2 regions of the Janthinobacterium sp. DSP2-3-3 genome follow, and region 2 is predicted to be linked to the other one. Evidence: predicted binding sites of a transcription regulator. Region 2 holds the regulator's gene; the other holds the start of a gene.

Region 1 (15,952 bases), on a different contig from region 2:
CGTTAATGGCAGCAGTGAATCTACCGTGTGATTCAGCAATAAAAAAACCCGCTGCATATCGACGCAGCGGGCTTTGATAGGAGCAAGCGCAGACTCAGGCAGCTAAACGCACACTACCTCTACACCCGTCCATCAGGAACGACAGACCGACTACCAGCACCAGCTCGCCTTCAGCCGAGCGGGCAGTACCGGTAATGCCTTCCACGGTGATGGCCGTCATCGGCTTGATCACCAGGTCGGCCGTGCCATCGACGGCTGCCACGGCAAGAATGTACGGCTGTGGCGCAGCAACAACAATGCCCACGCGCTCGCTGCACGATTCATAGCCCAGGGCGCCGGCCAGCGAACGCACGGGCAATGGACGGCCCTGGTCTTTCAGCACGGGCGCGCCGCCCACTTCCATGAAGGTTTCCGGCAATTCGACGACGCGCTGCACCACCGCCATCGGCAGCGCCAGCGCGGCGCCCGACGTCGACACGAGCATGGTCGGCACGATGGAAAGCTCGATCGGCAGGCGGATGGCAAACTTGGTGCCCTTGCCCAGCGACGACTCGATGTGGATGGCACCGCGGTTTTTCTCCACGGCCGTCTTGACCACGTCCATGCCCACGCCGCGTCCGGAGACGCTGGAAGCCACTTCCTTGGTCGAGAAGCCCGGCAGGAACACCAGCTGGAAGCATTCGTCGTTGCTCAGTTGCGCGTTTTCGCTGATCAGGCCTTTTTGCTGGGCCTTGCTGCGCAGGAAGGCCGGGTCCATGCCCTTGCCATCATCTTGCAGCACGATCATGACACTGTTGGCTTCCTGCCAGGCTTTGAGCGAAATATACGATTTGGCGGGCTTGCCGGCAGCCAGGCGCGCTTCCGGCGATTCGACGCCATGGTCGAGCGAATTGCGCAGCATGTGCACGAGTGGATCGTACAGGCTGTCGACAACCACGCGGTCGACTTCTGTCTCCGCGCCTTCGATGGTCAGCTCGACATCCTTGCCCAGGTCTTTCGCCAGTTCGCGCACCAGGCGCGGGAATTTCTGGAACAGTCGGCCGACAGGCTGCATGCGCGTGGCCAGGGTGGCCCGCTGCAGCTCGGTCGAGTAGCGCGAAGCGCGTTCCAGGGTTTCCGCCAGGGTCGCCATCAGGGTGGCGGCCTGACCTTCAAATTTGAATTGCAGCAAGCGTTCGAGCAGCACGGCAGCCTGGTTGGCAGCCTGCACCGACTCGCCGGCCACTTCCAGCAGTGCGTCGAGCTTGACGGCGTCGACGCGGATACTGTCTTCCTTGACGGGAGCGGCATGACGCACTTCCGGACGATCTTCACGCCGTTCCGCACCATCCCAGGCCTTGGCGGCCGGCTTGGCAACGGCAGCAGGGGCGGCGGCCACGACAGCAGGCGCAGCGGCGACGGCGGAGGCCGGTGCGGCAGCGACCTGGCTACCGGCCGGCACGACCGCGTTATACATGCCTTCCCAGTCCAGGCCATCGGCACTGGCGGTGGAAACAGCGGCGGCTGGCGCCACCACGACCACTTCGGCAACGGGCGCGGTGGCTTGCGTCACCACGGCAGCGGCAGGTGCAGGTGCAGGTGCGTCTATACCCTTGCCTTCGATGGCGTTCGTCAGGATGTGTTCCAACTCTTCCGGCATGGCCGGCAAACTTTCCGGCGCGGCACCGTTGGCCAGTTCCGTCAGCTGGTCGGCCACGAAACCGGACGCTTGCAGCGCCGCCTCGATGGCGATCGGCGTCACCGGCGCGGCGCCCGTGCGCAAAGCGTCGAACAGGTTTTCCGTCAGATGGCAGGCCGCCACCAGCGCGGGCAAGCCCATGAAGCCGGCGCCACCCTTGATGGTGTGGAAGGAACGAAACACGGCATTCAGTGTTTCCTTGTTGTCGGGATCACGCTCGAGGCGCAATAAGTGCTCTTCAACATTAACCGCAAGATCCATCGCCTCAACGACGAAATCCTTGAGCATATCGTCCATTAGAATCCCAAATCCGCAAGAAGGTCGTCTACATTATCCTGGTCCAGCGCCACCGACGGCACGGACGGGCCCTGCATCAGCGGCACCGGCTTTTGCGCCAATTTTTCGCGCACTTCGGCCGGCGCGTTGTCGCGCAGCAGCTGGGCAAGCTCGTGCTCCACCGTCTTGGTGATGTTGACCACTTTTTTGATCAGCTGGCCCGTGATGTCCTGGAAGTCCTGCGCCATCATGATTTCCAGCAAGCGCGCTTTTTCCGCTTCCGTTGCCTCGGCAACGGCTTGCGCGAACTGGCGCGTATCGCCGGCCAGGGCCTTGAATTCTGCCAGGCTCAGCTTGCCATCGAACAGCGCCGTCCAGCGGCTGTCCATGTCCTTGGCTTTCTTCGACAGCACATCTTGCGCCGGCATGCCTTCGTCGAGCGTATTCAGGACCTTGTTGGCGGCCTGTTCCGTCAGGGTGGCGACATATTCCAGGCGGTCCTGGGCATCGACGATCTGCGACGACGCTTCCGTCAACGCCTTGTCGTAGCCCAGTTCGCGCAGCGAATCGTGCAGCAGGCGCACGATGCCGCCCAGGCGTTCGAACATCGGCTTGTCGGACTGGTCGACAGGATCGGCCGCTTCGCCAGGCACGCCTGCGGCAGCCGCAGGTGGCGCTTCCGGCACGGCGGCGACTGGCGCTTCCGCTACGGCTGCCGGCACGGCGGCGCTGGCCGACACCGAATCGAACAGCGCGTCAAAATCATCGTCCGCGATCACGGCTGCGGGCGCTGCGGCAGGCGCGGGCTTGGGAGCGGCCGCACTTTGCGCAGATACTTCATCGAATAATGCATCAAAATCATCAGCGGCGTTGGTCATATCCCTGCTTCTCCATAATTTGTCAAAATTCCGCCTGAACTGTGCGTTTTACAGACTGATACCCACAATTTCTCGATTAAGATGATTTGAGGCAATACCGCTGCGATGGTGCGAGTGTAGCAGGGCGCCGCCCTGTTGGTAAATCTCAAAACGCGCTTCCTGGTGTAAAGCTGGCTCATAAGAGCTTTTCCGCCAGGAAATAAGTGTTCCTACCGTTGTATTTTGAAATACTACCATTGGCGTGCCTGCAAGACCACGCGCCGCACAAGAAATCCTGCTCGCGGGCGCCTGCGCAACAGTACGCCAAGGATATCGTTGCGGCTAAAACACGATCTTTCTGCTAATGTTGTCTATACTGAAGGTGCAATAGTATTGATAATTATCAAGTCTTTACATGAATACCATGCTGCCGCCGCGCCTACAATAAGGGGCGTTGCACGCGCTGAGTCACTGCCAAAGGACCTGCCATGTATAAGAAAATTCTGATCGCCACGGACGGCTCCACCGTCTCCAACCTGACGGCCTGTGCCGGCGTTGCCTTTGCCGAACAGATGCAAGCCGACATTCTTGCCGTGTACGTGGCGCCCGAATACCAGTACCCGGTGTATATCGAAATCATTCCCCCAAGCTATCCCAGCGAGGAGGAATACCGCATCGCCATGCGCAAGGCGGGCGCCGACCACTGGCAGCCCATCCTCGACGCTGCCGCCAAACACGGCCTGGAAGCGACGGGCCTGACCGCCTTTTCCGACAGCCCCGCCCTGAAAATTGTGGAAGTGGCGCAATTGCAGCAATGCGACCTGATTTTCATGGGCTCGCATGGCCGCAGCGGTTGGGGCCAATTGCTGCTTGGCAGCGTGACCAATAAAGTGTTATCGCACTCGAAATTACCGGTGCTCGTGCATAGGCTGATCAAGGAACCCCCATCAAAATAAGGGGTCACATGGCCTAGCAGGCCGCCGCAGCCCATATATCGGGTAAAAGGCAAAACTGCGACCATTTCAGTTAAAATAGCAACGTTTCTCGTTTCTTAACACCCGGCCGGCCGCAACGAAACGGCCAGGGAAAAATACACGCCTCCAGATTGCGCGCCTATGATACGTATTGTGATTGCCGACGACCACACCATCATGCGAGAAGGATTGAAGCGCATCCTTGACGGCGCGCCGGACATCGACATCGTAGGCGAAGCCATCGATGGCTTTGAGGTACTCAACCACGTACGCCAGGGCGGCTTCGACCTGTTGCTGCTCGACCTGTCGATGCCGGGCCGCAGCGGCGTCGATCTGATCCGGCAAATCCGCAGCGAGGCGCCCAAGCTGGCCATCCTGATCCTCACCATGCACGAGGAAGAGCAATATGCGGTGCGCGCCATCCGCGCCGGAGCGCAAGGCTATCTGACCAAGGAAAGCGCGGGCACCCAGCTGGTGGGCGCCATCCACAAGGTGGCGTCGGGGCGCCCCTACATCAGCGCAGAGGTGGCAGAGCAGCTTGTGCTCAACATCATGATGCCAAATGAAAGCTTGCTGCACAAACAGCTGTCGGACCGCGAGTTCGAAGTCTTTTCCCTGCTGGTGGCGGGCAAGTCGATCACGGAAATCGCCAACAATCTGCACCTGAGCGTGAAGACGGTGAGTACGCACAAGACCCGCATCATGCAAAAGATGGGCATGAGTTCGTTGTCGGAAATGGTCCAGTATGCCGTGGCGCACCGTCTGCTGTCCCCCTTCAAGACCTGACTGGCGCGCCAGCGCGTAGGAACAATCCTACATCAATTGCCACAGCTCCTACTGTCATATTCAGCCACTGCTGATATGAATTGCATACGGTTGTTGGCATACTGAAACCAGTAATCAAGTTGCTGGGAAGTTATTTCATCACACAGCAAGTCTTCAGCGAATTGAGCATTACCAGCCTGGACGCGCGCCGCCGACCCTTGCCCGCCCGCCGTCCTGCGCACCTTGTCATTCAACTCTGAACTACCTGTCACCAGGAGATGAACATGCTGTCCACGCAAACGCCTGAAACCCGCGCTGCCTCTCCATCGCTGGCCCCCTCCTCTCCGATGGAAGCGGGGCGTCAGCGCCAGGGTCGGCTCTGGTCGAACCTGAAGGAGGTGTGCGACCTGCTGCATATCTCCAGCGCCTGCACCATTGCCGCCGACGAACTGCTGTTCCAGCACGTGCAATTCAAGACGGGCCAGCGCGTGCACACCATCGGCCAGCCGTTCGACACCTTGTACATCGTCAATTCGGGCTTCCTGAAAACCGTGCTCATCGACGAATTCGGCAATGAGCAGGTACTCAGCTTTCCCATGAAGGGCGACATGCTGGGCGTCGATGGCATCCACTCGCGCCATTACTCCTCGGAAGCGGTGGCCCTGTCCGACTGCGACCTGATCCTGCTGCCGTTCAAGAAGCTGACGGCACTGGGCCGCGTGCACCTGGAGCTGGAAAATGTCATGTACGGCGTGATGAGCCGCGAACTGGTGCGCGAACAGGCGATGATCGGCATGCTGGGGGCCCTCAGCGCCGAAGCCCGCGTGGCGCGTTTCCTCGTCTCGCTGGCCGACCGCTTCGCGCAGATGGGCTACTCGAGCAAGCTGTTCAACCTGCGCATGACGCGCCATGAAATTGGCAGCTACCTGGGCCTGACGCTGGAAACGGTCAGCCGTACCCTGTCCGCCTTCAATGAAATCGGCCTGATCACGGTCGACCAGCGCACCATCGGCATCAAGGATCCGGACGCCCTGAAAACCCTGCGCCGTCTGCCGCCCTCGCGTTCGCGCGCCAAGCAGCTGGCCGCCGCCAAGCTCAAGGCCGACACCGCCGCCGCAGCCACCGCCTCGGCGCAATTGCTGGCCACCATTTAACGCCCCAAATAACGCCCCAAAAAGATTTCCTTCAAGCTTGGCACAGGCTTGACCCGGCCAAGGCGCGCACCGCCTTGCCGGGTCTTTTTTGCTGCCGCTCCCCTTCCGCGCCGCGCTTGCGGCCGCCTTTGCGCAGCACCCGGCGCACCGCCCTCGCCCAAGGTGCCGTGCCGCCGTAAAAAAGCGCAAATTCCGCACAAATAGGCCTTGCTTTTTGGGCCACATTCAACAATAATGCAAATACGAATCATTCTCAACTGAGATAAAGAAAGCCCAACATGCAAAGCTCAAAACCAGCCTTGATCCAGGATGCCGCTAGCGCCCACGTCCGTCCTCCCGTCAGCATGGCGCAACCGGCGCGCCGCATCACCAGCGAAGCGCTACTGCAGCAGGGCCGCGAAGTGGAAATTGAGCACAGCGGCAAAATCTATCGCCTGCGCGTCACCCAATTGAACAAGCTGATCCTGACTGCCTGAAGCAGCACGGCAGCCAGTCACCACACTCGCCAGCCAGTCGCGCTCCGTGCGCGCAGCCAGCTAAACCACCGCACAGGAGTGTTTGATGGCGAACGACCGACCTTCCCCGATGTTTCCGTCCCCGCAGGGCCAACAGCCTGAATTGCTGCTGTCGGCCGTGCTGCACCTGATGTCGCACTACCATGCGGGCAGTCCCTGCGAGAAACTGGCGGGTGTCATCGAACGCCACCTGCAAGTGTTGTCCAATTCGCCCGGCCTGGGGCCCGTGCTGCAAGCGACCTGCCAGCAGTTGTCGCAGCAATGGGCCGCCCTGGTGGCGCTGCACTGCCCTGCGCCGCCCAAGACCACCTTGTTTGAGCGCTTGGCACGCCTGCTGAGCGCCAAACGCCCTGTTTCACCCCTGCCGCAATAATTTCTCTTCAACACCTCCCATCGCCTAACAGGATATCGCCATGTGTGACAAAGACAAGTCCCTGCCCGTCATCAGCAATTGTTCCAGCGGCGAGGGCGAAACAGCCGCGCTCGCTTCGCGCCGCCGCCGACTGTGGGAACTGTCGCATACTTGCCATTGCCCGCTGGTCGGCGTGGGCTTGCCGCTGGGCTACCTGCGCAAGCTGGTGGGCAAGATGACGGGCGGGCGCGTGCTGGCCGACGACTACGAAGTGCACGTGGGCGCCGTGACGGAATGCGGTGCGCGCAACCGCCTGTCCGAAGCCCTGCAAAAGGAACTCGAACGCCGCTACGCCCCCGTGATCCTGCGCTTTCGCGGCGCCAAGACCACCGAACAAGTGGCCGAGCTGTGGCGCACGGCCGTCGCCAACGGCGACGTGTCGGGCGCCTTCTGGGCCGGCCTGACGCATCCGCGCTGCGATGCCGAACTGGAAGAGCAGATGTGCCGCGACTTGCACATGATCCAGCACCAGGCCGGCGCCTGCGTGCGCGCCGACATGGGCAAATTTACGGCCTTGCAGGAAGACAATGCGCGCCTGACGCACGAACTGGCCAAGCTGCAACAGCGCAGCCAGGCCATGCTGATGGAAAAAACGGGCGAGCTGGAACGCCAGGAAGCGGTGCTGCTGCGCACGCGAGCCGAAGCTATCGGCAAGGATAGCGTGATCGATGGCTTGCGCTTTGATCTGGCGCAGCTGCAGGCCGCCATCCCGGCGCTGGAATCGCGCACGCGCCTGGTCGAGCGCCTGGCGCAAATGGATGAGCGCGAAAAGGAATTGCGCCAGCAAATCACGGAATTGAAGCAGGCCCAGCCACGTCCGACCGCCGCCGTGCCGCCACCGGCGCCGAAGCTGGAAGTGTCGACGGGCGGCAAGCTGAAAATGCCGATCCGCCTGGTCGATCAAAGCGTCTTGTGCGTGGGCGGGCGCAGCGGCAATGTCGCCACCTACCGCGCCTTGATCGAGCGGGTCGGCGCGCAGTTCGCCCACCACGACGGCGGCCTGGAAGATAATGCCAACCTGCTCGATTCGAGCCTGGCAGCGGCCGACCTGGTGATTTGCCAGACGGGCTGCATCAGCCACAGCGCCTACTGGCGCGTAAAAGATTATTGCAAGCGCACGGGCAAGCGTTGCGTCTTCATCGACAACCCCAGCATCTCCAGCCTGGCGCGTGGCTTGCAGCAAGTCAGTGGGGAAATGGAACCTGCCGTGCTGAGCACGGCAGAGTAATACGGCACAGGGCGGTGGGCTTATGCCACCAGCTCGCGGTCGATGGCCTCGCGCAAAATCGCATCGTCGACCGTGGTGTCGGGCGCGAAACGCCCCACCACCTTGCCATCCTTGCTGATCAAAAACTTCTCGAAATTCCACAGCACATCGCTGGGCTGCTCCTGCGTGATGCCGTAGCCGGCCAGCTTGGCGCGGAAATCGCTGCCCGGCTTTTCCTGCGCTTGCGGCTGTTCCTGCACCAGGCGTTGGTACAGCGGATGCTGGCCCGGACCCTTGACGACGATTTTTTCAAACAGGGGAAATTGCACGCCAAAGGTGCCGCGGCAAAAGTCCGCGATCTCGGCATTGCTGCCCGGCTCCTGCGCGCCGAATTCATTCGCGGGGAAACCGGCCACCACCAGGCCCTCGGCCTGCTTGTCGGCGTAGAGTTTTTCCAATCCTTCATACTGCGGCGTCAAGCCGCAGGCGGAGGCGACATTGACCACCAGCACCACCTTGCCGCGATACGCGTCCAGGCTGGTAAGCTCGCCATTGATGCGGCGCAAGGGAATGTCGTAAATGCTGTCGCTCATGATGGGTCTCCTTGGATAAAACAATCATCATAGCTGTGTGCGCGCGAACGCGCTGGCGCCGTCAAGAAACTCAGTACACGTCGCGCCGGTAGCGCCCTTCTGCCGCCAGCGCATCGAGCGCGGGCCGGCCCAGCATCTCTTGCAGGGCCTGGTCGACGCCGCCCGCCATGCCGGCCAGGCTACCGCAGATATAGATGGCGGCGCCCTGCTCCAGCCACAGTTTGACTTCGTCTGCATTGCCGCGCAGGCGGTCCTGCACGTAGATCCGCTCCGCCTGGTCGCGCGAAAACGCCAAGTCCAGGCGCGGCAGGTCACCGCTGGCGTGCCAGTGTTCAATTTCTTCGCGATAATGAAAATCGTGGGCCGCGTTACGCTCGCCAAAGATCAGCCAGTTGCGCCGCAGACCGGCCAGCACACGGCTTTTCAGGTGGCCGCGCAAACCAGCGATGCCGCTGCCGTTGCCAATCAGAATTAATGGCCGTTGGGCATTGTCTTCCAGGCGGAAGCGTTTGTGCTGGCGCAAGCGCAGTTGCACTACGTCGCCCACAGACGCCTGCGCCGTCAGCCAACCCGAGGCCAGTCCCAGGCTACCATCGGGATGCGCATGCTGGCGCACCAGCAAGTGCACGCCGCCATCGCGCGGGATCGAGGCGATCGAATATTCGCGCGGCTGGGCGCAATCCGCCGGCACGGCCACTTGCACCAGGTCGCCCGACTGCCAGTCAGGCAGGCTGCCGACCACGGGCGCCAGCTCCACATGAAAGATGGCGCCACCGGCGCTGTCCGGATTGAGCAAGCGCCTGTGCGTCAGGCGCCAGTCGCCGAAGGCGGGGGCGCTCCAGTCCGGTGCGTCGCTGGTGCCGGCCAGGTGGCTCAGGCGCTGGAACCATTGCTCGATGGCGGCGCTGGCGCTGCGGTCGACCTCGATACGTTCAAACAGGCGCGAGGCGCCCTGCGCCGCCAGCCAGGCATCGAGCGCGCGGCCGAAGCCGCAGAAGTGAGTGTAGCTGCGGTCGCCCAGGGCCAGCACGGCGTAATGCAATTGCGGCAGCACCAGCTCACCCGTCACGCGCGTCATGAATCGGCCCATGAAGGCGGCCGCATTGTCGGGCGCATCGCCTTCGCCATACGTGCTGACCAAAAACAGGGCCCGTTCGGCTTGTTGCAGATCAATGGCCGTGACTTCGGCCAGCGCGCACAGGCGCACAGGGATGCCGGCCAGTTGCAGGCTCTGTGCCGTTTGCGTGGCCAGTTCCTCGGCATTGCCCGTCTGGCTCGCATACGCCACCAGCCAGGCGGGACTATCGGCCAGCGCCGCCTTGGCGGCGTCGGACGCGCGGCGCTTGGCGCGCGCGCGCAGCCAAGGTGCCAGGCACACGCCCGCGTAACTGAGGGACAGGGCGGCCAGCAAGGCCAGCCGTGTCGTATCGTGCGTAAAAATCATGGAATTAATAGTTCATTCGTCGAGCATGGCCAGCATGTGGCTGCTCAGCGTTTCATGGTAGCCATGGCCGTCGCGCTGCAGGAAGCGTGCGGCCAGACCCTGCTCTTCGGCCAAGGCCATGCCGGCATCCACGCCCAGCACGGTCAGGGCCGTCGACCAGGCGTCGGCCGCCATGCATTCGGCGTGCACGACGGTAACGGAAGCGAGTTGATTGGCGATCGGCATGCCGCTGCGCGGATCAATGGTGTGTGAAAAACGAACGGTGCCATCCTGAAAGAAACGTCGGTAATCGCCCGAAGTCGCCACGGACAAGCCGTGCAGCGCCAGCAGCATTTCCGGCGGATGCTGTGCATTATCGGCACTATCGGCGGCGCCATCAACCTGTTCCAGCATGACCCACCACGGCTGGCCGTCGGGCTTGCTGCCAGCGCCGCGCAGTTCGCCGCCCACTTCGACCAGGTAATGATGGATGCCCTGGCTGTCCAGGTAGCGGGCCAGGCGGTCCACGCCATAGCCCTTGGCCACGGCCGACAAATCGAGTTGCAAGCCGCCCGGCTGGCGCGCGCGGCGAGCCGGCAAGTCCAGCTCCAAGCGGCGGCGCTGGCGCTGCGACAGCAGCAGCGCCACCGTGTCACCTTTCGGCGGCAGGAAGCCGGGCTCATCGTAGCGATGGCGGGGACCGAAGCCCCATAGGTTGACGAGCGCACCCGCGCACGGGTCATACGCGCCACCGGACGCCTGCGATACGTGCATGGCAAAGCCCAGCACCTCGCAAAAGGCGGCGGGCAGGCTGTGCCAGCTACCGGGCTCGGCCAGATTGAAGCGGCCCAGGTCGGACTCGTCGCTCCAGTGACTCATTTGCGCCACGACAAGGTCCAGCTGCTGCTGCAAGCCTTGCTGCAGGTCGGCGCTGCCCGCGCGTCCCGGCATGGCGGACTCCAGCAGGCGCACCGACCAGCTGGTGCCCATAGCCAAGCCGCGCAAGTCCCGGATCGCGGCGCCGGGCGGCGCGACCTCATCGGAAATATGCTGCGGCAGCAAGACCCGGCGCATCGGCGAGCTCGTGAAGAGGCCGCCGCTTACTGCGGCAGCACTTCCACGGTGGCCGCGTATGTCATGCGGCGCTCCGGCATGGCTGGCGGCTGACCGGCCACGGCCGGTGCGGCCGCCGGCCAGGTGCTGCTCAGGTAATACATGCCGGCCGCCGGCACCGTAAACGTGATCTCGCCCTTGGCATCGGTGCTCTGGCGGATTTCGCCCAGCACGCCACGGTAGCGCACGCCGCCTGGCACCAGGCTGAAAGCCTGGTTGGCTGCCGGCTTGCCATCGACCAGGAAGCGCCACGTGGCTTTCTCGCCCGCGCGCAAGTCGTTCGGATGCGTCACTGGCACGAATTCCAGGCCCACGCCGGTCGGCTTGAACACTTCCGTGCTGGTCTCGCCATTGCTGAAGAAGGTTTCCAGGCGGCTGGCCGTGCGCGTGACTTTCACATCTTGCACATCGGCCGGCATATCTTTCTTGAAGGTTTCCTCGTTGCCGCGGAAACGTTTCTGCTCGCCATTTTGCTTGTAGCTGGCCATGACGTTTTGCGACACGATGGCCGCTTTATACGTGCCCGGCTTTTCCATTTTCACATCGAAGACGCTGCGCAGGCGGCCCGTGACGGTATTCGCCGGCGCCACTTTCGCGCCATCCGGGCCGATGACTTGCAGCGCGTCCAGGCGCAGCGGCTGGTGGTCGATTTCGAACAGGCCGTCGGAGACGGCGGCGTCCACCGTCACCCAGGCGTCCTTGCTTTCCACCATCGTGCTCGATGGCACCATCCAGCCGCGGTGGGCGTGGGCGTTCATGGCCAGGCCGGCCAGGGCCAGGGCGATCAGCGGTTTATTGAGTTGCTTCAACATGGTAGAGGCGCCTTAAGGTTTGAGTTGGACGACGACATTGCCGAGTTCTTCCTTGCCTTTGGCAGGAACGGACTGGGCCGATTTCAACGGCCACTGGAACGGTACGCGCACCAGTTCGCGTCCGCCCGCTTCGCGCGCCGCTTCCACCACCACCTGGTATTCGCCGGCCGGCAGCTTGTCGAGCAAGGCCTTGGCGCCGGGGAAAGTCAGGGTATGTTCGCCCGGCGCACGCGTGGCGCCGCTAACGCCGTCAACCGGCATGGCCAGGTCGCGGCCACTCTTGCGCCACCATTGACGCATGTCCTTCAGCCACTTCTCGCCTGCCTTGTCCTTCTTTTTCACGTCATACAGCACCGTCAGGTTGCCGACGACCTTTTGATCCGCCGTTTCCAGCCACGCCGCCACGTAGGGACGATGATATTCCGCCACATTCAATTGCGGGATTTCAAGCTTGAGGGCCAGGTCGGCCGCCATCGCCGAAGTGCCGATCAGGGGAAGGCCAAGCGCCAGGGAGTAGCGTAATTTCATGGTGTGCCTGTAAAAAAGAATAGTAAAAACGATCAATGGATAAACAGCAATGCGATCGCGCAGGGTATCAAGATACCGAGGCCAACCATCGGCCAGGTAAATGGCCGGTTGGCCGCGTGGAACTTCAAAATCAATAAACCCGTCAGGCAAAACACGATGCAGGCGCCGGCAAAAATATCGATGAACCAGTTCCAGGCCACACCCGTGTTGCGGCCCTTGTGCACATCGTTGAGCCAGGACACCCAGCCCCGGTCCGTCAATTCATATTCGGCGGCGCCGTCTTCCAGGCCGATGCGCACCCAGGCGTCGCCACCCGCCTTGGGCAGCGGCAAATACACTTCATCGACGCTCCATTCGGCGGGACGCCCGCCCGCATTGAGCGACCATTGCTGCTTGAGCCAGGTCTCGGCGGCGGCCGGCATGGGCGCGTTTGCGCCATCATGCTGGGCCGCATACGCGGCCAGTTCGGTGACCAAAGGAGCCGGCAGCAGCGCCTTCTGGCGCGTGATCGATGGCTTGGCTTCGATCTGGCTGGCGTGATTCAGCGTAATGCCGGTGATGGCGAACAAAAACATGCCCAGCAAACAAAGTGCCGAGCTGATCCAGTGCCATTGATGCAAATTCTTCAGCCAGACGGCGCGACCGGCATTGTTCTTGGCCTTGTCTGCGGCGCCCGCATTACCCATTGAGGGCTCCCGGCAAGGAGTGAGCCAGGTGGCGCGACAAGTCAGTGTGCTTCATTCCCATCCTTCAATCAAAGTTCATGCTTATCGCTTCAAACAAATGATAATGATTATCATTTATTAAGTCAATACATGGGCGTCCCGCCAGGCCGGCGTTTTGTAACAGCTTTGAAACAAAGTTACGCCACTGCGTAAGCTGCCGTACAGAGCCGCGTGCAGCACCCGCCTATGCTGTTGTTCAGGACAACCATCAAGGGAGCACCCCAATGCAATCGTATTCCAGCGAACAACTGGCCAGTATCGCGGCCAAGATCAAGGACGTCAAATTTGGCATGCTGACCACCAGCGACGACATGCGCACGCTCACCAGCCGGCCCCTGACGCAGCAGCAAGTCGACAACGCGGGGCAAATCTGGTTTTTTGTCTCGGACGAGGCCGCCTACACGCGCGATTTGCTGAACAATCCGCAAGTCAATGTCAGCTTTGTCGACACGGGCGATAGCCTGTATGTGTCCGTCTGCGGCCATGCGCAGTTGCTGAAGGACCGGGCCAAGGCGGAAGAGCTGTGGAATCCGCTGATGAAAGCATGGTTCCCGGGCGGGCTCGACGATCCGAAGCTGTCGCTGATCAAGGTAACGATCCAGTCGGCCGAGTATTGGGACAGCAGTGCCAGCAAGATGATGCAATTCTATGAAATGGCCAAGGCCGCCATCACGGGCGAGCCGCCGAAAAACCTGGGTGAACACGGCCGCGTCGACCTGTAGCAGTGCTGCCATTATTTACCCGGGTGTTATTGATTTTCAATTTGACCCGGGTAAAATTACGTGCATAGGCACTCATTGAAGGCAAGACACGCACGCACCCGTATCACCGCCTCTGCAGGCCCACACAAAGTTGCCGCTGGCACATTGCAGGCGGTGGCCAAACACTGAAGGAATGGGTGACGCGCGATCCCGGGGCACAAATCCTGATTTTCGACGACAGGAACGGTAGCCAAGTGGACCTGAACTTGCACGGCAGCCTGGCCGACATGTTGCAGCGCTTGCCACGCGCAGGCGTGCCCAGCAGCGCTAGGCGAGCGAAGCGGCCTATAAAGTCATGTACGCGTTGGCGGGCGATGCGCCCGGCTTCAAGGAAGCCAGCCGCGCTCTATTCGCCGGCAAGCAGCCTGCGTTCCTGGCGAGCGTGCAGGAATGGCCAGCTGACGTGCGCGAACACGTCTTGCAACTGGCTCAGCGGGGGATGGTCAGAGCCTGAAGAAAGCTAGGCGACCCGGTCAGACCCCCGTGCTGCCCGTGGTGTCGGGGGCATTGTCGGCGCTCTGCCGGCTCTGCCCGGCGGAACCGGACTGATGATGTGGCAAACGGTCAGCGCGCCGCACTTCGCCAATGGAAAACAGATCGTCGCCTATATCGAGTCCTTGCTCGCTATCGACCAGCACAAAGCTCTCGGCCGACTCGGCGGTGCTTTGCTTGCTGCCTGCCGTGGACGGCGTGCCGCCCTGGCTCTTGCCGGACTGCGGCGTAGTGGAGTTGCCCATCATCTTCTCCCTGGTCGTGCGTGCGATTTAATTGCAAATTGACTGAGAATTGGCCGTGACCGGCGCAGCTATTTCATCATAGTCCATGCCTGCTGCATTGCATCAAAATTTTGTGACGGGCCAACCAATGCCCCGCCTGACCAGCGGCAATGTGCGATTCCCCCCGGCCAGGCGTGCCTTGCTAGCGTTTCCACTTACTTGTTGCGCGAACCGGACGAGCCCGTCCCTGAACCCGCACCGCCACTTTGCTTGTTGCCACTGTCGCGGTTGCCATCCTGCTTCATGCCGGAATTGTCACGCGCACCGCTGGAACTGGCGGCACTTTGACGGCTGGCATCGTTTTTGTGGCTTTGGCTGCCTGCGCGGCGCGCTTCTTCCGACGTGAATTCATGCGCCGTGCCCTTTTCATGCGCGGCGCGTCCGCCTTCGCTGGCGATTTCGCGCTGCTGGGCGGGGTCCATGGAAGCAAAACCACGCTTGCTGGTATCGCTTTGCTTGTTGCCGCCGCTGCTGCTACCGCTACTGCTGCTACCGGTTTTACTACCTTGCTGTTTATTGTCGCTCGATGTGGCCATGATGATCTCCTTGATCGATGAATCAGAAAACAGTGCAAACCATGCAATTCTTCCCCCTCGCACGGCAAGGGAAGCCTTATCTTAGTGCGCACAGGGGGCACAAGTAATAGGAGGATGGCAAGAGCGCATGTAGGATGAGTCCCGCCCGTGGTGGCACAGTTACTTCCAGTTTTTCACCAAAAGTACCAAACACTCAGCAGTTATTGGGTATTGGGTATCGGGAAAATCGCCGCGTCCGCCGTCACATACACGCGCTCGCCAACGGCTGGCCGCACCGCATGGCCACCCGTAAAGGCGCCAAACGATGGCAAAATGGCACGCTGCCGACCCAGCAGGAAACATGGCAGGCGCAAGCCGTTCCTGTCCACCCGCAAATGAAACACGGGATGCACGTGGCCGGCCAGCACATAGCCGGGCGCGACGGTGTCCGGGTGATGGCAGAAGGAAAGATTGCCCACGCTGTGCGGTTCGTCCACCATGCTGATGCGTAATGCGGCGGCCGGATCGCCCGCATGCGCATCATGATTGCCGCGCACCACCGTCAGGCGCACGTGCGCATGGCGCGTGCGCCAGGCCAGCATGGCCGCCACGGTGGCGTTCGCGTGTGCGGCGCGCGCGTGCAGGAAGTCGCCGAGAAAGACGATTTCCTCGCAAACATGGCTGGCCAGCAAGGCATCCAGCGCCAGCAAGTTTTGCGTGGTGGTGCCACGCGGCACGGGCACGCCCAGCGCACGGAAGGCGGCCGCCTTGCCGAAATGGATGTCGGCAATAATCAGCATCTTGCGCGCCGGCCAATACACGGCCTGGTGCGCCAGCAGCCATACCAGCTCGCCAGCCAGTTCCACCA
Region 2 (15,952 bases):
GGCCGCCTTGAGGGCATCCATTATCCATCGGGCACGCGTACTTTTTATTCGTACGATGCATATGGCAGGGTAAGTGAACTCTTGACGAATGCGACTGGCGTATGGACGAAACTCGCAGATTCAGTGCTGTATCAGCCGGTCAGCGGCAAGCCCCATGCCTGGCGTTACGGGAATAATTTGCCGCGCAGAGTAACGTTGGATACGGATGGCCGAATTACGCACATTTCTGGCAGCGTGGAAAACGTCGAATATCGTCATAACAGTACGAATCAGATCATTGCCATGATCGATTCGGGCAATGAGCATATGACCCAGGGAATTGACTATGATGCCGCTGATCGCGTAGGACTGGTGACGCGCCGGATCGACTATCAGAGTTTCTCTTGGGACCAGGCTGGCAATCGTACAGGCCAGGCCAGGAAAGGCAGCAATTATAGTTTCGTGCTCGATAGCGGCAGCAACCGGCTCGCATCATGGAGCGGCAATGGTGAGTTTCGTAACTTCAGCTACAACCCCGTGGGCACGCTGGCCAGCGAATCGCGCCATGATGGCAGCCGTTCCTATACCTACGATGGATTCAACCGCATGCGTGGCGTGATCGTCAATGGCCGTTATGTCGGAGACTATCGCACCAATGCGCTGAACCAGCGTGTGCAAAAAGATGGAGCCGGTGGCATCACGCAAGCCATTTATGGTCCAGGCGGTGAACTGCTGGCAGAAGTGGGAGCGCAAACCAGTCATTATTTCTGGTTCAATGGCGAGCTGATTGGCATGGCGCGTGCCAACCAGATTTACTTTAGTCATAACGATCACCTGGGTCGCCCCGAAGCCATGAGCAATGCCAGTGGTGCCGTTGTATGGCGCGCCGCCAATGCCGCATTTGACCGCGCCGTCATCGTCGACACGATTGGCGGCTTGAATCTCGGCTTCCCGGGCCAGTACTACGATGCCGAATCGGGCCTGTGGTACAACTGGCACCGCTACTATGATGCATCGCTGGGAAGGTATTTGCAGAGCGATCCCATCGGGTTGACTGGGGGAATCAATACCTACGCATATGTGAGTGGCAATCCAGTTAGTCTCGTTGATCCTACGGGGCTAGAACCTCCGGCTGGAGCAGTTGCGTTCCGGGATTTCATGCGCAGCATTTGGCCCATGCCAGGTTTCACTAATCAGATTTCCGGTGCCACACGTGATTTCACGCGCAATTACAATGACATGCGAACTGCTAACACGATTGGCGCTGACAAGTACTTCCACTGCAAAGCCAACTGCGAAGCAACTCAGAGGGGATGGGTCGGTGAGAAGACAGCTTGCGTTATCTCGGACGTCCGCGAGGGGGGTGACCAATACGTGAAATTGGACCCGCCGAGTGCTTCGGCAGCCGATCAAGTTGCCAACATGGCAGGCCGCTCAGAGGCACGCTCAGGAGGGACGTGTGAGGCCGTGTGCAGCACGTTCCGCCCTAACGGTTTGTCTAATTCTTATTGAGGAAATGATGAAACGACCGTTTCTTATAGGTGTTCTCTTGCTTCTGGCGGCAGTGCTCATTGCTGCCGGAATATGGATCAAGCGGGAAGCGTCGATTGATAGCTGCCTGGACCGCGGTGGGCGGTGGGATTACGAAGTTGCTGCTTGCGAAGGGGCCACTGAGTAGGTGCAATGAACTCTCTGCGAAGCTGGGGCTCGTTCCCGAAACCGCGATCGGCTCTGGCGTGCGATGGGTGATGAACCTGTCGTCACGCCACTGGAGCAGAGGGCGATCGATGGCGATGGGAAGAAATTATGCGCAACGGTTTGTGCCGATGTCGGAAGACAGGCAGGCGGCGTAAAAATACAATGCATCAAGACAAGTTCTGCATCGCCCGCGCAAAAAAAAGCATTGCCTGCGAGGCTGGGAAAAGGTGATCGATTCTCTGCTGTCAGGTGGTATTGACGTACCGCAGCCAGCTGCCATTTCCCGGCACTGGCTGCATTTTTCCGCATTTGCTCTTTGCCATTGCTTGACCCATGCCATGGCATAACGTTATATATAAGTGTATATTACGCTCCTTGTTCACCGTTCACTTACAAGGATACGACCATGCGCCTCACCCCTCTCGCCCAATTCTTCGGCGCCGCCCTGCTTGCCACCGTCGCCTCGTCCGCCCTGGCCGGCGAAGTGGTGGTGTCGGCTGCGGCCAGTCTGACGAATGCGTTCAAGGATGCGGCGCAAAGCTATGAGGCGCAGTATCCGGGCAGCAAGGTGTCTTTGAACTTCGCCGCTTCGGGCGTGCTGCTGCAGCAGATCGTCAAGGGCGCGCCCGTGGACGTGTTTGCCTCGGCCGACCAGGAAACCATGGATGCGGCGCAAAAGCAGGGCCTGGTGCTGCCGACCGACCGCATGGACTTCGTCAGCAACAGCCTGGTGCTGATCGTGCCGCACGATAGCAAGCTGGGTATCAAGAGCTTGAGCGACCTGACGCACAAGGGCGTGACCCGCGTGGCCATCGCCAACCCGGCCAGCGTGCCCGTCGGCCGCTATTCGGAAGGCGCACTGAAAAAGGCGAAGCTGTGGGACGCCGTGCAAGCTAAAGCCATCGGCACGCAGAATGTGCGCCAGTCGCTCGACTATGTGGCGCGCGGCGAAGTCGATGCGGGCTTTGTCTACGCCACCGACGCGGCCATCATGAAGGATAAAGTCAACGTCGTGCTGGAGGTGCCGCTCGAGGCGCCCGTGCTGTACCCGATCGCCACCATCAAGAGCAGCGGCAATGCCGCCGAAGCGAAGCGCTTCGTCAGCTACCTGCAGACGGCGCCGGCGCAAGCCATCCTCGCCAAGTACGGATTCAAGAAACCATAACTTAGGCACGCGCCCGCATGGATATTGCCTGGACCGCGCTGGCCCTGTCGCTCAAAGTAGCGGCCTGGGCCACGGCGCTCAATTTGCTGCTCGGCATCGGCACGGGCTATCTGCTGGCGCGCACGCGATTTCCCGGGCGTGAGCTGCTCGACGCCCTCTTGACCCTGCCGATGGTGATGCCGCCCACCGTGCTCGGCTATTACCTGCTGGTGCTGCTGGGCCGGCGCGGCACGCTGGGCATCTGGCTGCAAGACAACTTCGGCATCAACCTCATCTTTACCTGGCAGGGCGCCGTGATCGCCTCCACGGTGGTCGCCTTTCCCCTTGTTTTCAAGCCGGCGCGCGCCGCCTTCGAGGCGGTCGACGGCCAACTGGAGCAGGCGGCCCGCGTGCTGGGCATCTCGGAAATGGCGATTTTCTTCCGCGTGACCTTGCCGCTGGCCTGGCGCGGCATCCTGGCCGGCGTGCTGCTGGGTTTTGTGCGCGCGCTGGGCGAGTTTGGCGCCACCCTGATGGTGGCCGGCAGTATTCCCGGCAAGACACAAACTTTGTCAGTGGCCGTGTATGAAGCCGTGCAGGCAGGCCAGGACGACGTCGCCAACACCCTGGTGCTGATTACTTCTGCCGTTTGCATCGTGGTGCTGTTGTCGGCCGGCCGTCTGGCGCCCGGGCGCATTGCGCACAAATGACACTGATGATGACGCCTATGCAACTCGACCTCGACCTTCGCGCCACCTTGCGCTCCGGCAAACGCCGCTTCGAGCTGCAGGTGCAATGCACGTCCAGCAGCCAGCGCATCGCCATGTATGGCCCGTCCGGCGCCGGCAAGAGCATGACCCTGAAAGCCATTGCCGGACTGTTGACACCGGACGCCGGCCATATCCGCCTGAATGGCCGTACCCTGTTCGATTCCGCCGCCGGCATCAACCTGCCGCCGCAGCAGCGCAACGTGGCCTACCTGTTCCAGGACTACGCGCTGTTTCCGCACCTGACGGTGCGCCAGAACGTGGGCTTCGGCCTGGCACGGGGCTGGTTCAACCCGCGCGCGCGCGAAAAATTGCAGAAAGTCGAGCATTGGCTCGCCGCGTTTCATTTGCAGGAACTGGCGCACCAGTTCCCCGACGAGTTGTCCGGTGGCCAGCGCCAAAGGGTGGCGCTGGCGAGGGCGCTCGTGGCCGAGCCGGCCGCGCTGCTGCTCGACGAGCCGTTTGCCGCCCTCGATCCGGCCCTGCGTGTCAAAATGCGTCTGGAACTGAGCCAGTGGCAGCAGCGCCTGGACGTGCCCATGATCCTGATCACACATGATCCGGAAGATGCGCGCATGCTGGGCGAGCATGTGTTGTACTTGCGTGACGGACAAATTGACAGCATGGAAGAAAATAGGGCATTGGGTGAACGCATTGGATAAATCAGCGGCAGCAGAAATCGGCCTGCAAGGCTCGGTATGGATGACGGTGGGCGGCGAGCACCTGGGCGGCGTCGGCCGCGTGGAATTGCTGGGCGCCATCGCCGAATGCGGCTCCATCACGCAGGCGGCCAAACTCGTCAAGATGAGCTACAAGGCGGCCTGGGACGCCATTGACGCCATGAACAACCTGGCTGGCGAGCCGCTGGTCGAGCGCTTGACGGGCGGCAAGGGCGGCGGCGGCACGCGGCTCACCCCACGGGGGCGCCAGCTGGTCGACAATTTCCGTATCATCGAGCGCGAGCATGCCCGCTACCTGCGCCAGCTGGGCAGCCAGGCGGAAGGCATCGCCGACGATCTTTTACTCATACGGAGAATGGCCATGAAAACCACGGCACGTAATCAATTCCTGGGCAAAGTTGCCGAACTGAAACAGGGCGCCGTCAACGATGAAGTCACCCTGGCATTGCCAGGCGGCCAGCACATCGTGGCCATCGTCACGCAGGGCAGCAGCGAAAGCCTGGGCCTGGTGCCGGGCGCGGAAGCGTTTGCGCTGATCAAGGCGTCGTCTATCATCCTCGTGCTCGATGGCGAAGGAGCGCGCTTTTCCGCGCGCAACCAATTGGCCGGACTGGTGACCCGCGTGCAGACGGGCGCCGTCAACACGGAAGTGGTGCTGGACTTGCCGCGTGGCGGCACGATCGCTGCCATCATCACGAACCAGAGCAGCACTGACCTGGGCATTGAGATCGGCAGCAATGTGACGGCGATTTTCAAAGCGTCTAGCGTGATCCTGGGCGTGCCCGCCTGATTTAATCTTGTAAGCGCGCCAGCCACTCCCGCGCGGCGGCCAGCGCCTGCTCGAGTTCCTGCGCCGTGTGCGCCAGCAGCGCCGGCACCTCGTCCAGGCGGCCCGCGTCGATGGCTTCCTCGGTGGCAAACGCGGCGCGGATCAGGCGCTTCGTGCCCAGCGTACCGACGGAACCGCGCACGCCGTGCAGGATGCGCGCCACGTCGCTGTGGCGGTCCTCCTGCAACGCTGTTTCGGCGTCGCGCGCGGGCGTCATGCCCTTGTTCAGCGCGTCTTCCACCATGCGCCGCAGCACGCCGCGCCCCTTTGCATCGCGCCCCATCACGCGCATCAGCGGCGCCATGGAAAACACTTCCTCATCGGCAACGGGCGCCGGCTCGGCCGTCTGCACTTGCGGGCGCTTGGGCAGGTGGCGCAGGATGACTTCCATCATCTCTTCCACCACCACGGGCTTGGCGATGAAATCGCTGATGCCGGCCGTCATGCAGCGCTCGCGCTCGGACGCCAGCACGCCGGCAGTCATGGCGATCACGGGCAGGCTCAAACGCAGTTCCGTGCGGATGATGTGGGTGGCGCTGAAACCGTCCATGATGGGCATCTGCATGTCCATCAGCACGATGTCGTAGCGCAGCGCCTCCGTGCGCAGCCGTTCCACGGCTTGCAAGCCGTCGCCCACCACGTCCAGGGTGGCGCCCATGTGCTCGAGGATGCCGCGCGCCACGGCCTGGTTCAAATGATTGTCTTCCACCAGCAGGAAATGCGCGCCGGCCAGCTCCGTGCCCAGCGGCTGGTGCAAGATGCGCTGCTCGCCGCCGTCGTTCTTGGTGATCAGCGCCTGGTGCAGGGCATCGAACAGGCTCGATCCCGTGATCGGCTTCATCAGCACGACATCGGCCTCGGCGGCGCTGGAGATTTCCTCCAGGTGGTTGCGCGCGAAGGCGTTGACCATGACCACGATGGGCTGGCGTTGGCCGATGGCCGCCTGGCGAATGGCCTTGGCCGTGGCCAGGCCGTCCATGACGGGCATGTGCCAGTCTGCCAGCACCACGTCGTAGGGCTGCTGCTGCGCCAGGCGTTCGCGGTACAGTTCGATGGCGGCAAAGCCGGAGTCCACTTCGTCGGCCAGCCAGCCCCACGCCTCGATCAGCTTGACGATCAGTTCGCGCGTGGTGCGGTTATCGTCGGCCACCAGCAGGCGCAGCTGGCCCAAGGCCGGCGTGCGCCGCGTTTCAGCCGGCTGCGCCAGCATGTCGAACGGCACGCTGAACCAGAAGCGGCTGCCCTTGCCTTCGCTGCTGGCGACGGCGATGTCGCCGCCCATCATGTGGATCAGCTGCTTGCTGATGGCCAGGCCCAGGCCCGTGCCGCCGAAGCGCCGCGTGATGCTCTGGTCGCCCTGTGAAAACGCGGAAAACAGCTGCTGTTGCTGCAGCTCCGTCATGCCGATGCCCGTGTCGCGCACTTCGAAGCGCAGCCAGGCGCGCCCGTTTTCGCTCTCGGCCAGACTGACGGCCACCACCACTTCGCCGCTCTCGGTGAACTTGATGGCATTGCCGGCCAGGTTGACGAGAATCTGCTGCAGGCGCTGGGCGTCGCCCACAAGGCGCCGCGGCACGTCGGGTTCGACGGCGATGGCCAGTTCCAGCTCCTTTTCGCCCGCATTCATGGTCATCGTCGTGGCCAGGGTATTCATGACTTCGTCGAGATCGAATTCGACGGGCGACAATTCCATGCGGCGCGCCTCGATCTTCGAATAATCGAGCACGTCGTTGAGGATGCCCAGCAGCGACTGGCCCGCTACGCGCACCATGGTCAGATACTTGCGCTGTTCCGTATCGAGCTTGGTATTGCCCAGCAAGTACACCATGCCCAGCACGGCATTCAGGGGCGTGCGGATTTCATGGCTCATGTTGGCCACGAAATCGCTCTTCGCGCGGTTGGCCGCCTCGGCCCGGTCACGCTCCTGTTCCAGCTCTGCCGCGCGCGATTCGAGCTCCTGCTGCAGGCGGTCGCGTTCGCTCATCAGGCCGTTGAACGCTTCCGTCAGTTCGCCGATCTCGTCGCGCTGCTGCACCGGCACGGGAGTGAAGCGGTTGCCGCTGGTGCGCAGGGCCAGCAGGGTGTCGCGCAGGCGTACCAGCGGCGACAGCAGGCGCACGGTGACCCAGCCCAGAACAAAAGCAGCCAGCAGCGAAGCGAGGATGCTCCACAGTACCAGCCGGTACAGTACGCCATCGAAGGGTTCGAAGGCATCCTCGACGGGCAGCGAGGCACCCAGCAGCCAGTTCACGGATTTCAGGCGCTTGAAGCTGTTGACGGCCGTGATGCCGCGGTTGTTGGTGCTGACCATGCTGCCTTCGCCATCTTCCTTCAGCAACTGCGTGGTCGTCAGGTTGGCGTTCGGCTGGCGCGGCTGCAGCAAACGGCTGGTGTCGGGATGCAGCACGTAGCGCGGCACGGCGCCGCGCGTGAGGATGAAGTAATAGCCGCTCTTGCTGATCTTTTCCGAGCGCAGGCGTCCCAGCAGGTTATCCTTGTACAGGCGCAGCACGCCAATCACCACGCCGGCCACCTGGCCATCGGCGGTGAGCACGGGCGCCACCATCTGCACGATGGGCATGCCGCTTGATTTGCCCAGCATCGGCTCGGTGATCATGGGCTGGCGCGTGCGCACGACGGTCTGGAAATATTCGCGCTCGCCGACGTTGATGCCGGCGCGTCCCGCGACCCGCGGCATGTCGGCCACGATGGCGCCTTGCGCATCGAGCACCAGCACGTCGTCGAACAGCACCAGCATCGCGCGGCGCGCATAGTATTCGCGCAATTGGGCGGGCTGGGCGATCAATTCCGGCGGCTGCTGCCTGGCCGTCAGCGCGACGATCTGCAGCAGCATGCCCAGCTTGTCGTCGAGCTCGGCAGCGGTGCGGGTAATCAGGGCCGATTGCTGGCTCAGCAGCACTTTGGTGAAGTCGGCGCGCATGTGCTGCACCTGGATCATGGTGACCAGCGCGATCATGGCGATCGAGGTCAGGCTGGTGGCTAGCGCGACTTTTGCTTTAATGCCGAGAGGCTTCATGATTTCCTTTTCAGTACCGGGCGGCACAGGCGGCAGATAATGCTGTCAGGAATTTTCCTATCAATACCCGAGCTTGGCAAGCGGTGCGGCGCAAATTGCCCTCCCCGCATGGGCTTTTGACGATGTTGCCATATAATTAAAGTCAGAACGTCGTTTATTCAGCGCAATTGCGGTGAAATTGGCACACGGCAACCGTGTATGCAGTAAACTTGTTATTGCATTTTCTAAAAGGTATCAACATGACTGAAGCGCTACTCACTCCCACCTTGCCCATAGTGAACGTGGAAGCGTTGCGTGCGCGATGCTCGACCTGCAGCATGCATCAATTGTGCCTGCCGATGGGCCTCGATGTGGGCGATATGGACAGGCTGGACCAGATCATCGGCCGCCGCCGCAAGATCGTGCGCGGCGCCTCGCTGTTCCGCATCGGCGACTCGTTCCAGAACCTGTATGCGATCCGCCTGGGGCACTTCAAGACGTACCAGATCAATCCGGGTGGCGAAGAGCAGGTGACGGGTTTCCAGATGGCCGGCGAACTGCTGGGCATGGACGCCATCAGCGCCGACCGCCACCACTGTAATGCCGTGGCGCTGGAAGACAGCGAAGTCTGTGAAATACCGTTTTCCAGCCTGGAACAATTGCTGGGCAATATGCCGACCCTGTTGCGCCATTTCCACCGCATGATGAGCCAGGAAATCACGCGCGAGCAAAGCGTGATGCTGTTGCTGGGCAATATGCAGGCGACGCAGCGTTTTGCCGCCTTTATCGTCAACCTGGCCTCACGCTATGAAGCGCGCGGCTATTCGGCCAGCAAATTTCAGTTGCGCATGTCGCGCGAGGAAATTGGCAATTACCTGGGGCTGACCATCGAGAGCGTCAGCCGTCTGCTGTCGAAGTTCAAGAAGGAAGGCTGGCTGCGCGTCTCGAATCGCGAAATTGAAATCTTGCAGCCCGCCAAGTTGAAAGCCATTACGGCTGGTACCGACGTCTGCAAGTAAGCTTTACAGCTCTGCGTCAGCATGCAGCGCGATGCTGCGCTGCAGGGGCCAGGTCCAGATGCCGGACAGGCGCCACTCGCGTTTATCGTTTTCCACCAGCACTTGCCAGCGGCTGCGCTCAAGCATCGGCAGCGCTACCGAGAAGTTGCCGGCCACATCGGGCTGCACCAGCAGCTTGATATCCTTTTCCGGCAAGGTCGCATGCGCCAGATGCAGCTGCAGCGGACCCTGGTAAGCCTTGCCGAAGCTGTGCACGGAACCACTGAGGCGCGCGTGCGCCACATCATAGGATAAGCTGGTATCCATCGCCAGGTTGCTGGCGATCGTGTCGCGCTTCAAATCCTGGTTGATTGCCTTGCCCTGCTTGTAATAGTCGCCCACCACCAGTGCATCGGGCTGCGTAAACGCGATATATCCCATGAAGCTGCCGACGACCACGGACAAGCCTGGGCCGATCATCAGCAGCCAAGGCCAGCGATGCTTGTACCACGGTGCAACGGGTGCTTGCAGCTTGAGACTGTCGGACATGATATTTCTCCTGTTTGATCAGCCAGTCCCCATGCGGGGACTGGCCTTCCTACATTAGCGCGGCACGATGAATACCGCGCTTTCACGTACATGCAGCGATGGGTCGTCCAGCGAGTGCAATTCGATCGCAATCTTGTTCGAGCCCTTTTCGCCGACCCCGTGCGGCACGCGCAGGCGGATCGGCCAGCCCAGCGTTTCCGTCGGCTGCAACATCACTTCTTCGCGCGTCAGCAAGGTCAGGCCCGGCAAGCCGGAGACGCTGATTTTAAAATGCTGGCTTTGCTCCGAGGTGTTCATGATCTGCAGGCGGTAGACGTTTTCGATCATGCCGTCTTCCACTTCGCGTCCCATCGAACCGCGGTCGCGGATCACGTCCATTTTCAGGGGCGTGCGCAAGGCCAGCGAAGTACACACGGCGATGATGATCAGGGCCAGGATGGAAGTGTAGATCAGCACGCGCGGACGCATGGCGCGCTGGCGTATCTGCTTCGAATTGAAGTTGTTTTCCATCGCATGGTCGGTACTGTAGCGTATCAGGCCCCGTGGCCGCTCGACTTTGTCCATCACGCTGTTGCAGGCATCGACGCAGGCGGCGCAACCGATGCATTCATACTGCAGGCCGTTACGGATATCGATGCCGGTCGGACACACCTGCACGCACAGGGTGCAGTCGATGCAATCGCCCAGCTTGTCGTTGTTGCCGGCCTTCTTGCTCATGGCGCCACGCGGTTCGCCGCGCTTGGTATCGTAGGTGATGATCAGCGTGTCCTGGTCGAACATGGCGCTCTGGAAGCGCGCGTAGGGGCACATGTATTTGCACACCTGCTCGCGCAGCCAGCCCGCGTTGCCGTAGGTTGCCAGGCTGTAGAACAAGACCCAGAACCATTCCCAGGGACCGAAATTCAAGGTGGTCACCGCCTGCGCCAGTTCCTTGATCGGCGTGAAGTAGCCGACAAAGGTAAAGCCCGTCCACAGGGCGATGGCGCCCCACACCAGGTGCTTGGCCGTCTTCTTGAAGGCCTTGCGCACGGAGGGACCCTGCTTGTCGAGGGCCATGCGCGCGCTGCGCGTGCCTTCGATGCGGCGTTCGACCCACAGGAAGATTTCCGTGTATACCGTTTGCGGGCAAGAGAACCCGCACCACACCCGCCCGGCAATGGCCGTGACGAGGAACAACAAATACGCACAGATGATCAGCAGGGCCGCCAGATAGATGAAATCCTGGGGCCACAGCACGACGCCGAAAATGTAGAACTTGCGCGTGGTCAAATCGAACAGCAGGGCTTGCCTGCCATTCCAGGTCAACCACGGCAAGCCGTAGAACGCCAGCTGGGTAAGCCATACGCATACCCATCGCCAGGTAGCGTAGCGTCCTTTGGCCTCGCGAGGGTAGATTTGCTCGCGGGCCGCATACATCTTGATGACTTGAGGTTCCATTACATCATTTCACGGGCGTCTGGGGATTCGACAGGCTCCAGACATAGGCCGACAGCACGTGTACCTTGGACTCGCCGAGGAAATCGCTGAAGGCCGGCATGGTGTTGCTGCGTCCCTTGCGTACGGTTTCCATGATGGTATCGGCACTGCCGCCATACAGCCAGATCTTGTCCGTCAGATTCGGCGAACCCAGCATCGGGTTGCCCTTCGCATCGGCGCCATGACAGGCCATGCAGGCGCCGAACTTGGCTTTGCCCAGCACCGACTTGACGGGGTCCGAAGTGGAACCGGACAGGCTCAGCACATAATGGGCCACGTTCTCGACATCCTTTTCGGAGCCCAGGGCGGCGCCCATCGGTGGCATCTGCCCATTGCGGCCGTGCAGGATGGTGGTCTTGATGATGTCAGGTTCGCCGCCATACAGCCAGTCCTTGTCGGTCAGGTTGGGGAAGCCCTTGTTGCCGCGCGCATCCGAACCGTGGCATTGCGCGCAGTAGGTCAGGAACAAACGCTGGCCGATGGCTTGCGCCTGCGGATCGGCGGCCACCGTCTTCAAGTCCTGGCTCAGGTACTTGTTGAACAGGGGGCCGTAGTCGGCTTCCGCCTTCTTCAGCTCTTCCTCGTACTGGCCCGTCGATTTCCAGCCCAGGCTGCCGGCATAGTTGCCCAGGCCCGGATACAGGAACAGATACGCCAGGGCGAAGACGATGGTGATGTAGAACAACCACATCCACCAGCGCGGCATTGGCGTGTTGAGTTCCTTCAAGTCCTCGTCCCAGACGTGGCCCGTGGTGCCGTCGGCAGGCGCGCCGTCGACCACTTTGATTTTCGACTGCGAGTACAGCAGCACGCCGCAGCCGATGATGCCCAGCAAGGACAGCACGATAATGTAGATATTCCAGAAGCCATTGGTAAAGTCAGCCATGGTTGCGCTCCTTTGCCACGCTCATCTCGGCCTCGGCCGGATAGTCCAATGCGTCATCGGCGAACGGCAGGTGCGCCGCCGCGTCGAAGTCGCTGTTGCTGCGGCTGAAAGTCCACCACAGGATGCCTACGAACGTCGTAAAGGAAACCACCGTCATGACGCTGCTGGCGCTGTCAAACAGGTTTTCGATTGCCATGCTAATTCCTTGTTTTGATTAATGTACCGAGGCCTTGCAGATAGGCGACCAGGGCGTCTTCTTCCGTCTTGTCCTGCAGCTGCGCCGGGCCGGCGGTGATTTCCGCATCGCTGTACGGCTGTCCCAGGCGTTGCAGGGCGCGCATCTTCGGCATGATGTCGTCAGGCACCAGCTTGGTCTTCGCCAGCCATGGGTAGGCCGGCATATTCGACTCGGGCACCACGTCGCGCGGGTTGTTCAAGTGCGTGCGGTGCCATTCATCGCTGTAGCGGGCGCCCACGCGGGCCAGGTCCGGCCCCGTGCGCTTGGAACCCCACTGGAACGGACGGTCATACACGAACTCGCCAGCGACCGAATAGTGGCCATAGCGTTCCGTTTCCGCGCGCAGCGGACGTACCATCTGCGAGTGGCAGTTGTAGCAGCCTTCGCGCACGTAAATGTCGCGGCCCGCCAGGCGCAGCGGCGAATACGGCTTCAGGCCGGCGACCGGTTCCGTCGTGCTCTTCTGGAAGAACAGGGGAATGATCTCGACGGCGCCGCCGATGCTGATCACCACCGTGACCAGGGCGATCAGCAGCCAGGGGTTTCTCTCAATCCATGCATGTGAAAATTTCATTTGCTTTTGCTCCTATCAGGCGTGCGCCGCGTTCAGTTCCGGAATGCGGGCGACGGGGAGTTTGCTGCCGCGCAAGGTCATCCAGGTGTTGTAGCCCATGATGCACATACCCGACAGGTACAGCAGGCCACCGGCCACGCGCACCACGTAGTACGGATATGTTGCTTTCACGCTTTCGACAAAGGTGTAGGTCAGGGTGCCGTCCGGATTGACCGCGCGCCACATCAGGCCCTGCATCACGCCGGCGATCCACATTGCCGCGATGTACAGCACGATGCCGATGGTGGCCACCCAGAAGTGCACGTCGACCAGGCGCGTGCTGTGCATCTGCGTGCGGCCCGCCAGGCGTGGCAGCAGATAGTAGATCGAACCCATGGTGATGAAGCCCACCCAGCCCAGGGCGCCCGCATGTACGTGGGCAACGGTCCAGTCGGTGTAGTGCGACAGCGAGTTGATGGTCTTGATCGACATCATCGGACCTTCGAAGGTGGCGATGCCGTAGAACGACAGCGAGACGATCATGAATTTCAGGATCGGATCGGTGCGCAGCTTGTGCCACGCGCCCGACAGGGTCATGATGCCGTTGATCATGCCGCCCCAGCTTGGTGCCAACAGAACCAGCGAGAAGACCATGCCGATCGATTGCGTCCAGTCAGGCAATGCCGTGTAATGCAGGTGATGCGGGCCGGCCCACATGTAGGTGAAGATCAGCGCCCAGAAGTGGACGATGGACAGGCGGTACGAGTACACGGGGCGCTCGGCCTGTTTCGGGATGAAGTAGTAGACCATGCCCAGGTAGCCGGCGGTGAGGATGAAACCCACCGCGTTATGGCCGTACCACCACTGGATCATGGCGTCCTGCACGCCCGCATAGGCGGAATACGACTTGGTGAACGAGGCTGGCATGACGGCGCCATTGACCACGTGCAAAATCGTCACGGCCAGGATGTAGGCGCCGAAGAACCAGTTGGCCACGTAGATGTGCTTGACTTTGCGCTTGATCAAGGTGCCGAAGAACACGATGGCGTAAGCGATCCAGACGACGGCGATGAGGATGGCGATAGGCCATTCCAGTTCGGCGTATTCCTTGCCGCGCGTCATGCCCATGGGCAGGGTGACGACGGCGCACAGGATCACCGCTTGCCAGCCCCAGAACGTGAAAGCGGCCAGTTTGTCGGAAAACAGGCGCACCTGGCAGGTGCGTTGTACAACGTAGTACGAGGTGGCGAACAGGCCGCAGATGCCGAAGGCGAAAATCACCGCATTCGTGTGCAGCGGACGCAAACGTCCGTATGTCAGCCAAGGTATGTCGAGGTTCAGGGCAGGCCAGGCCAACTGAGCGGCGATGATAACGCCAACCAGCATGCCGATGATGCCCCATACCACAGTAGCGACCGCGAATTGCTTCACGATCTTGTAGTTATAGTTCAGCGATTGATCCACAAAGACTCTCCCTGGAATTACTATTTATGATGGTGGCCAGAGAGTAAGTGTTTGCCCGCGAAAAAACTTTGATGTGGATCAAAATTCCCAGGATGAAATAAGGGTAGCTAACTGGCATCGAAATAAATGCTGATTTGGATAAAAAAAGCCATGCAAGATCCCTGCAAGAGGTGCTTGACCTGTGTCAAAAAGCGTATGCCAACGATGGCTGGGTACCATCGTGCCGGGTGTGGAAAAGTCAAGCGTGCGGTTCGTCGGGCGGCGGTTTGACGGCCGTATCGTCGTCCTGCAGCACGCGCAGGCCCGGTCCGACGAGGTCGTCGAACTGGCCGCTGTCGGAGGCGGTGAAATACACCCACAGGGCGATGAAGACGACCACGACGCTTAAAGGGATGAGAAGGTAGAGTGCTTCCATGGTTCAGGCTTTCCGCAGGCGCAGGGCGTTGGCGATGACGACCGCCGAGCTGGCAGCCATGCCGACGCCGGACAGCCAGGGGTTCAGGAAACCCAGCGCGGCGGCCGGGATGGCCGTCAGATTGTACAGGGTGGCCCAGCCCAGGTTTTCGCGGATGATGCGCATGCTGCGCGCGGCCGTTTGCGCCGTATCGAGCACGGAAACCAATTGGCTCGAGAGCAGCACCGTGTCCGCATGCGCCTGCGCCAGCGCGGCGCCGGAACCCATGGCGAACGAGACGTCGGCCGCGCTCAGCACGGCGGCGTCGTTGATGCCGTCGCCGACCATCGCCACGACGGCGCCCGTCGCCTGCAATTGCTGCACGAAATCGAGCTTTTCATCGGGCAGGCATTCGCCGCAGGCCGTGGCGATGTCCAGCTGCGCCGCCACGCTTTGCGTCAGCGCTTCCTGGTCGCCGCTCAGCAACACGACTTGCTTGCCGCGCCGATGGAAATACTCGACCACTTCGCGCGCTTCCGGGCGCAGCGCATCGCTGAGCAAAAAGCGCGTGAGCCAGTGCCCCTGCGTGCCCAGGTACAGCGGCGTCATGCCTTGCATGCCGACGGCCGTGTCGCCCAGCGGCGGCCCGGCGATGGCGGCGACAAAGGCCGCATTGCCCAGGCGGTAGCGCACGCCATCGATCACGCCTTCGAGTCCCTGGCCCTGCACTTCCTGCAATTGTTCCGCATGCGCGCGCGGCTGCTGTCCTGGCAATCCTTCGGCGGCAGCCAGGATCGCCTGCGCCAGCGGATGGGCGCTGCCCGCTTCCAGCGCGGCGGCCAGTTGCAGGCAAGCGTTTTCCGTCATGTTGCCGAGGCCCTCGATTTGCTGCAGCACAGGCCGGCCCAGGGTCAAAGTCCCCGTCTTGTCGAAGACGATATGGGTGGCGCGGTGCAGGGTTTCCAGCACATGCGGCTGGACGATGAGCACGCCGCGCCGCAGCAGGCTGTCGGTGGCGGCCGCCAGCGCCGTCGGCGTGGCCAGGGATAATGCACACGGGCACGACACGACCAGCACGGCGATGGCCACGGGCCAGGCCCGCGACGCATCGTGCCAGCTCCAGAAGGCGAACACGGCGACGGCAAACAGCAGCAGGCCCAGCACGAACCAGGCCGCCACTTTATCGGCCCACTGCGCGATCTGCGGCTTTCCGCTGCCGGCCCGCTCGATGAGTTTTAACAGGTCCGACAGGGTGCTTTCACGCGCCGGTTTCAGTACGCG

What was found. Region 2 encodes FNR, which switches genes on or off when oxygen is low (the NO sensors DNR and NnrR bind a similar motif). Its sites were predicted from a motif close to TTGATNNNNATCAA; they were not measured.
Region 1: the regulator FNR is predicted to act here: its motif matches at 3,205-3,218, upstream of ACP7DE_RS03935 (universal stress protein).

The regions. Positions count from the first base shown of each region.
Region 1 covers NZ_JAFCWA010000001.1:824,478-840,429, forward strand. Annotated here, with positions in the region: gene ACP7DE_RS03920 (S41 family peptidase) at 1-6, shown strand, start outside; gene ACP7DE_RS03925 (chemotaxis protein CheA) at 95-1,975, opposite strand; gene ACP7DE_RS03930 (protein phosphatase CheZ) at 1,975-2,832, opposite strand; gene ACP7DE_RS03935 (universal stress protein) at 3,300-3,767, shown strand; gene ACP7DE_RS03940 (response regulator) at 3,927-4,571, shown strand; gene ACP7DE_RS03945 (Crp/Fnr family transcriptional regulator) at 4,898-5,704, shown strand; gene hemP (hemin uptake protein HemP) at 5,983-6,180, shown strand; gene ACP7DE_RS03955 (hypothetical protein) at 6,266-6,592, shown strand; gene ACP7DE_RS03960 (DUF2325 domain-containing protein) at 6,633-7,859, shown strand; gene ACP7DE_RS03965 (glutathione peroxidase) at 7,880-8,431, opposite strand; gene ACP7DE_RS03970 (sulfite reductase subunit alpha) at 8,502-9,875, opposite strand; gene ACP7DE_RS03975 (FAD:protein FMN transferase) at 9,888-10,928, opposite strand; gene ACP7DE_RS03980 (DUF4198 domain-containing protein) at 10,955-11,779, opposite strand; gene ACP7DE_RS03985 (DUF2271 domain-containing protein) at 11,792-12,307, opposite strand; gene ACP7DE_RS03990 (PepSY-associated TM helix domain-containing protein) at 12,340-12,993, opposite strand; gene ACP7DE_RS03995 (pyridoxamine 5'-phosphate oxidase family protein) at 13,257-13,754, shown strand; partial or broken gene ACP7DE_RS04000 (DUF2239 family protein) at 13,931-14,002, shown strand; gene ACP7DE_RS04005 (DUF2239 family protein) at 14,089-14,247, shown strand; gene ACP7DE_RS04010 (hypothetical protein) at 14,267-14,533, opposite strand; gene ACP7DE_RS04015 (KGG domain-containing protein) at 14,725-15,105, opposite strand; gene pdeM (ligase-associated DNA damage response endonuclease PdeM) at 15,306-15,952, opposite strand, start outside.
Region 2 covers NZ_JAFCWA010000017.1:46,672-62,623, reverse strand. Annotated here, with positions in the region: gene ACP7DE_RS25580 (RHS repeat-associated core domain-containing protein) at 1-1,491, shown strand, start outside; gene modA (molybdate ABC transporter substrate-binding protein) at 2,084-2,842, shown strand; gene modB (molybdate ABC transporter permease subunit) at 2,860-3,531, shown strand; gene ACP7DE_RS25565 (sulfate/molybdate ABC transporter ATP-binding protein) at 3,549-4,250, shown strand; gene ACP7DE_RS25560 (TOBE domain-containing protein) at 4,291-5,058, shown strand; gene ACP7DE_RS25555 (response regulator) at 5,060-8,134, opposite strand; gene fnr (fumarate/nitrate reduction transcriptional regulator Fnr) at 8,374-9,132, shown strand; gene ACP7DE_RS25545 (FixH family protein) at 9,136-9,660, opposite strand; gene ccoG (cytochrome c oxidase accessory protein CcoG) at 9,715-11,097, opposite strand; gene ccoP (cytochrome-c oxidase, cbb3-type subunit III) at 11,102-12,022, opposite strand; gene ACP7DE_RS25530 (cbb3-type cytochrome oxidase subunit 3) at 12,015-12,218, opposite strand; gene ccoO (cytochrome-c oxidase, cbb3-type subunit II) at 12,220-12,834, opposite strand; gene ccoN (cytochrome-c oxidase, cbb3-type subunit I) at 12,850-14,277, opposite strand; gene ccoS (cbb3-type cytochrome oxidase assembly protein CcoS) at 14,516-14,692, opposite strand; gene ACP7DE_RS25510 (heavy metal translocating P-type ATPase) at 14,696-15,952, opposite strand, start outside.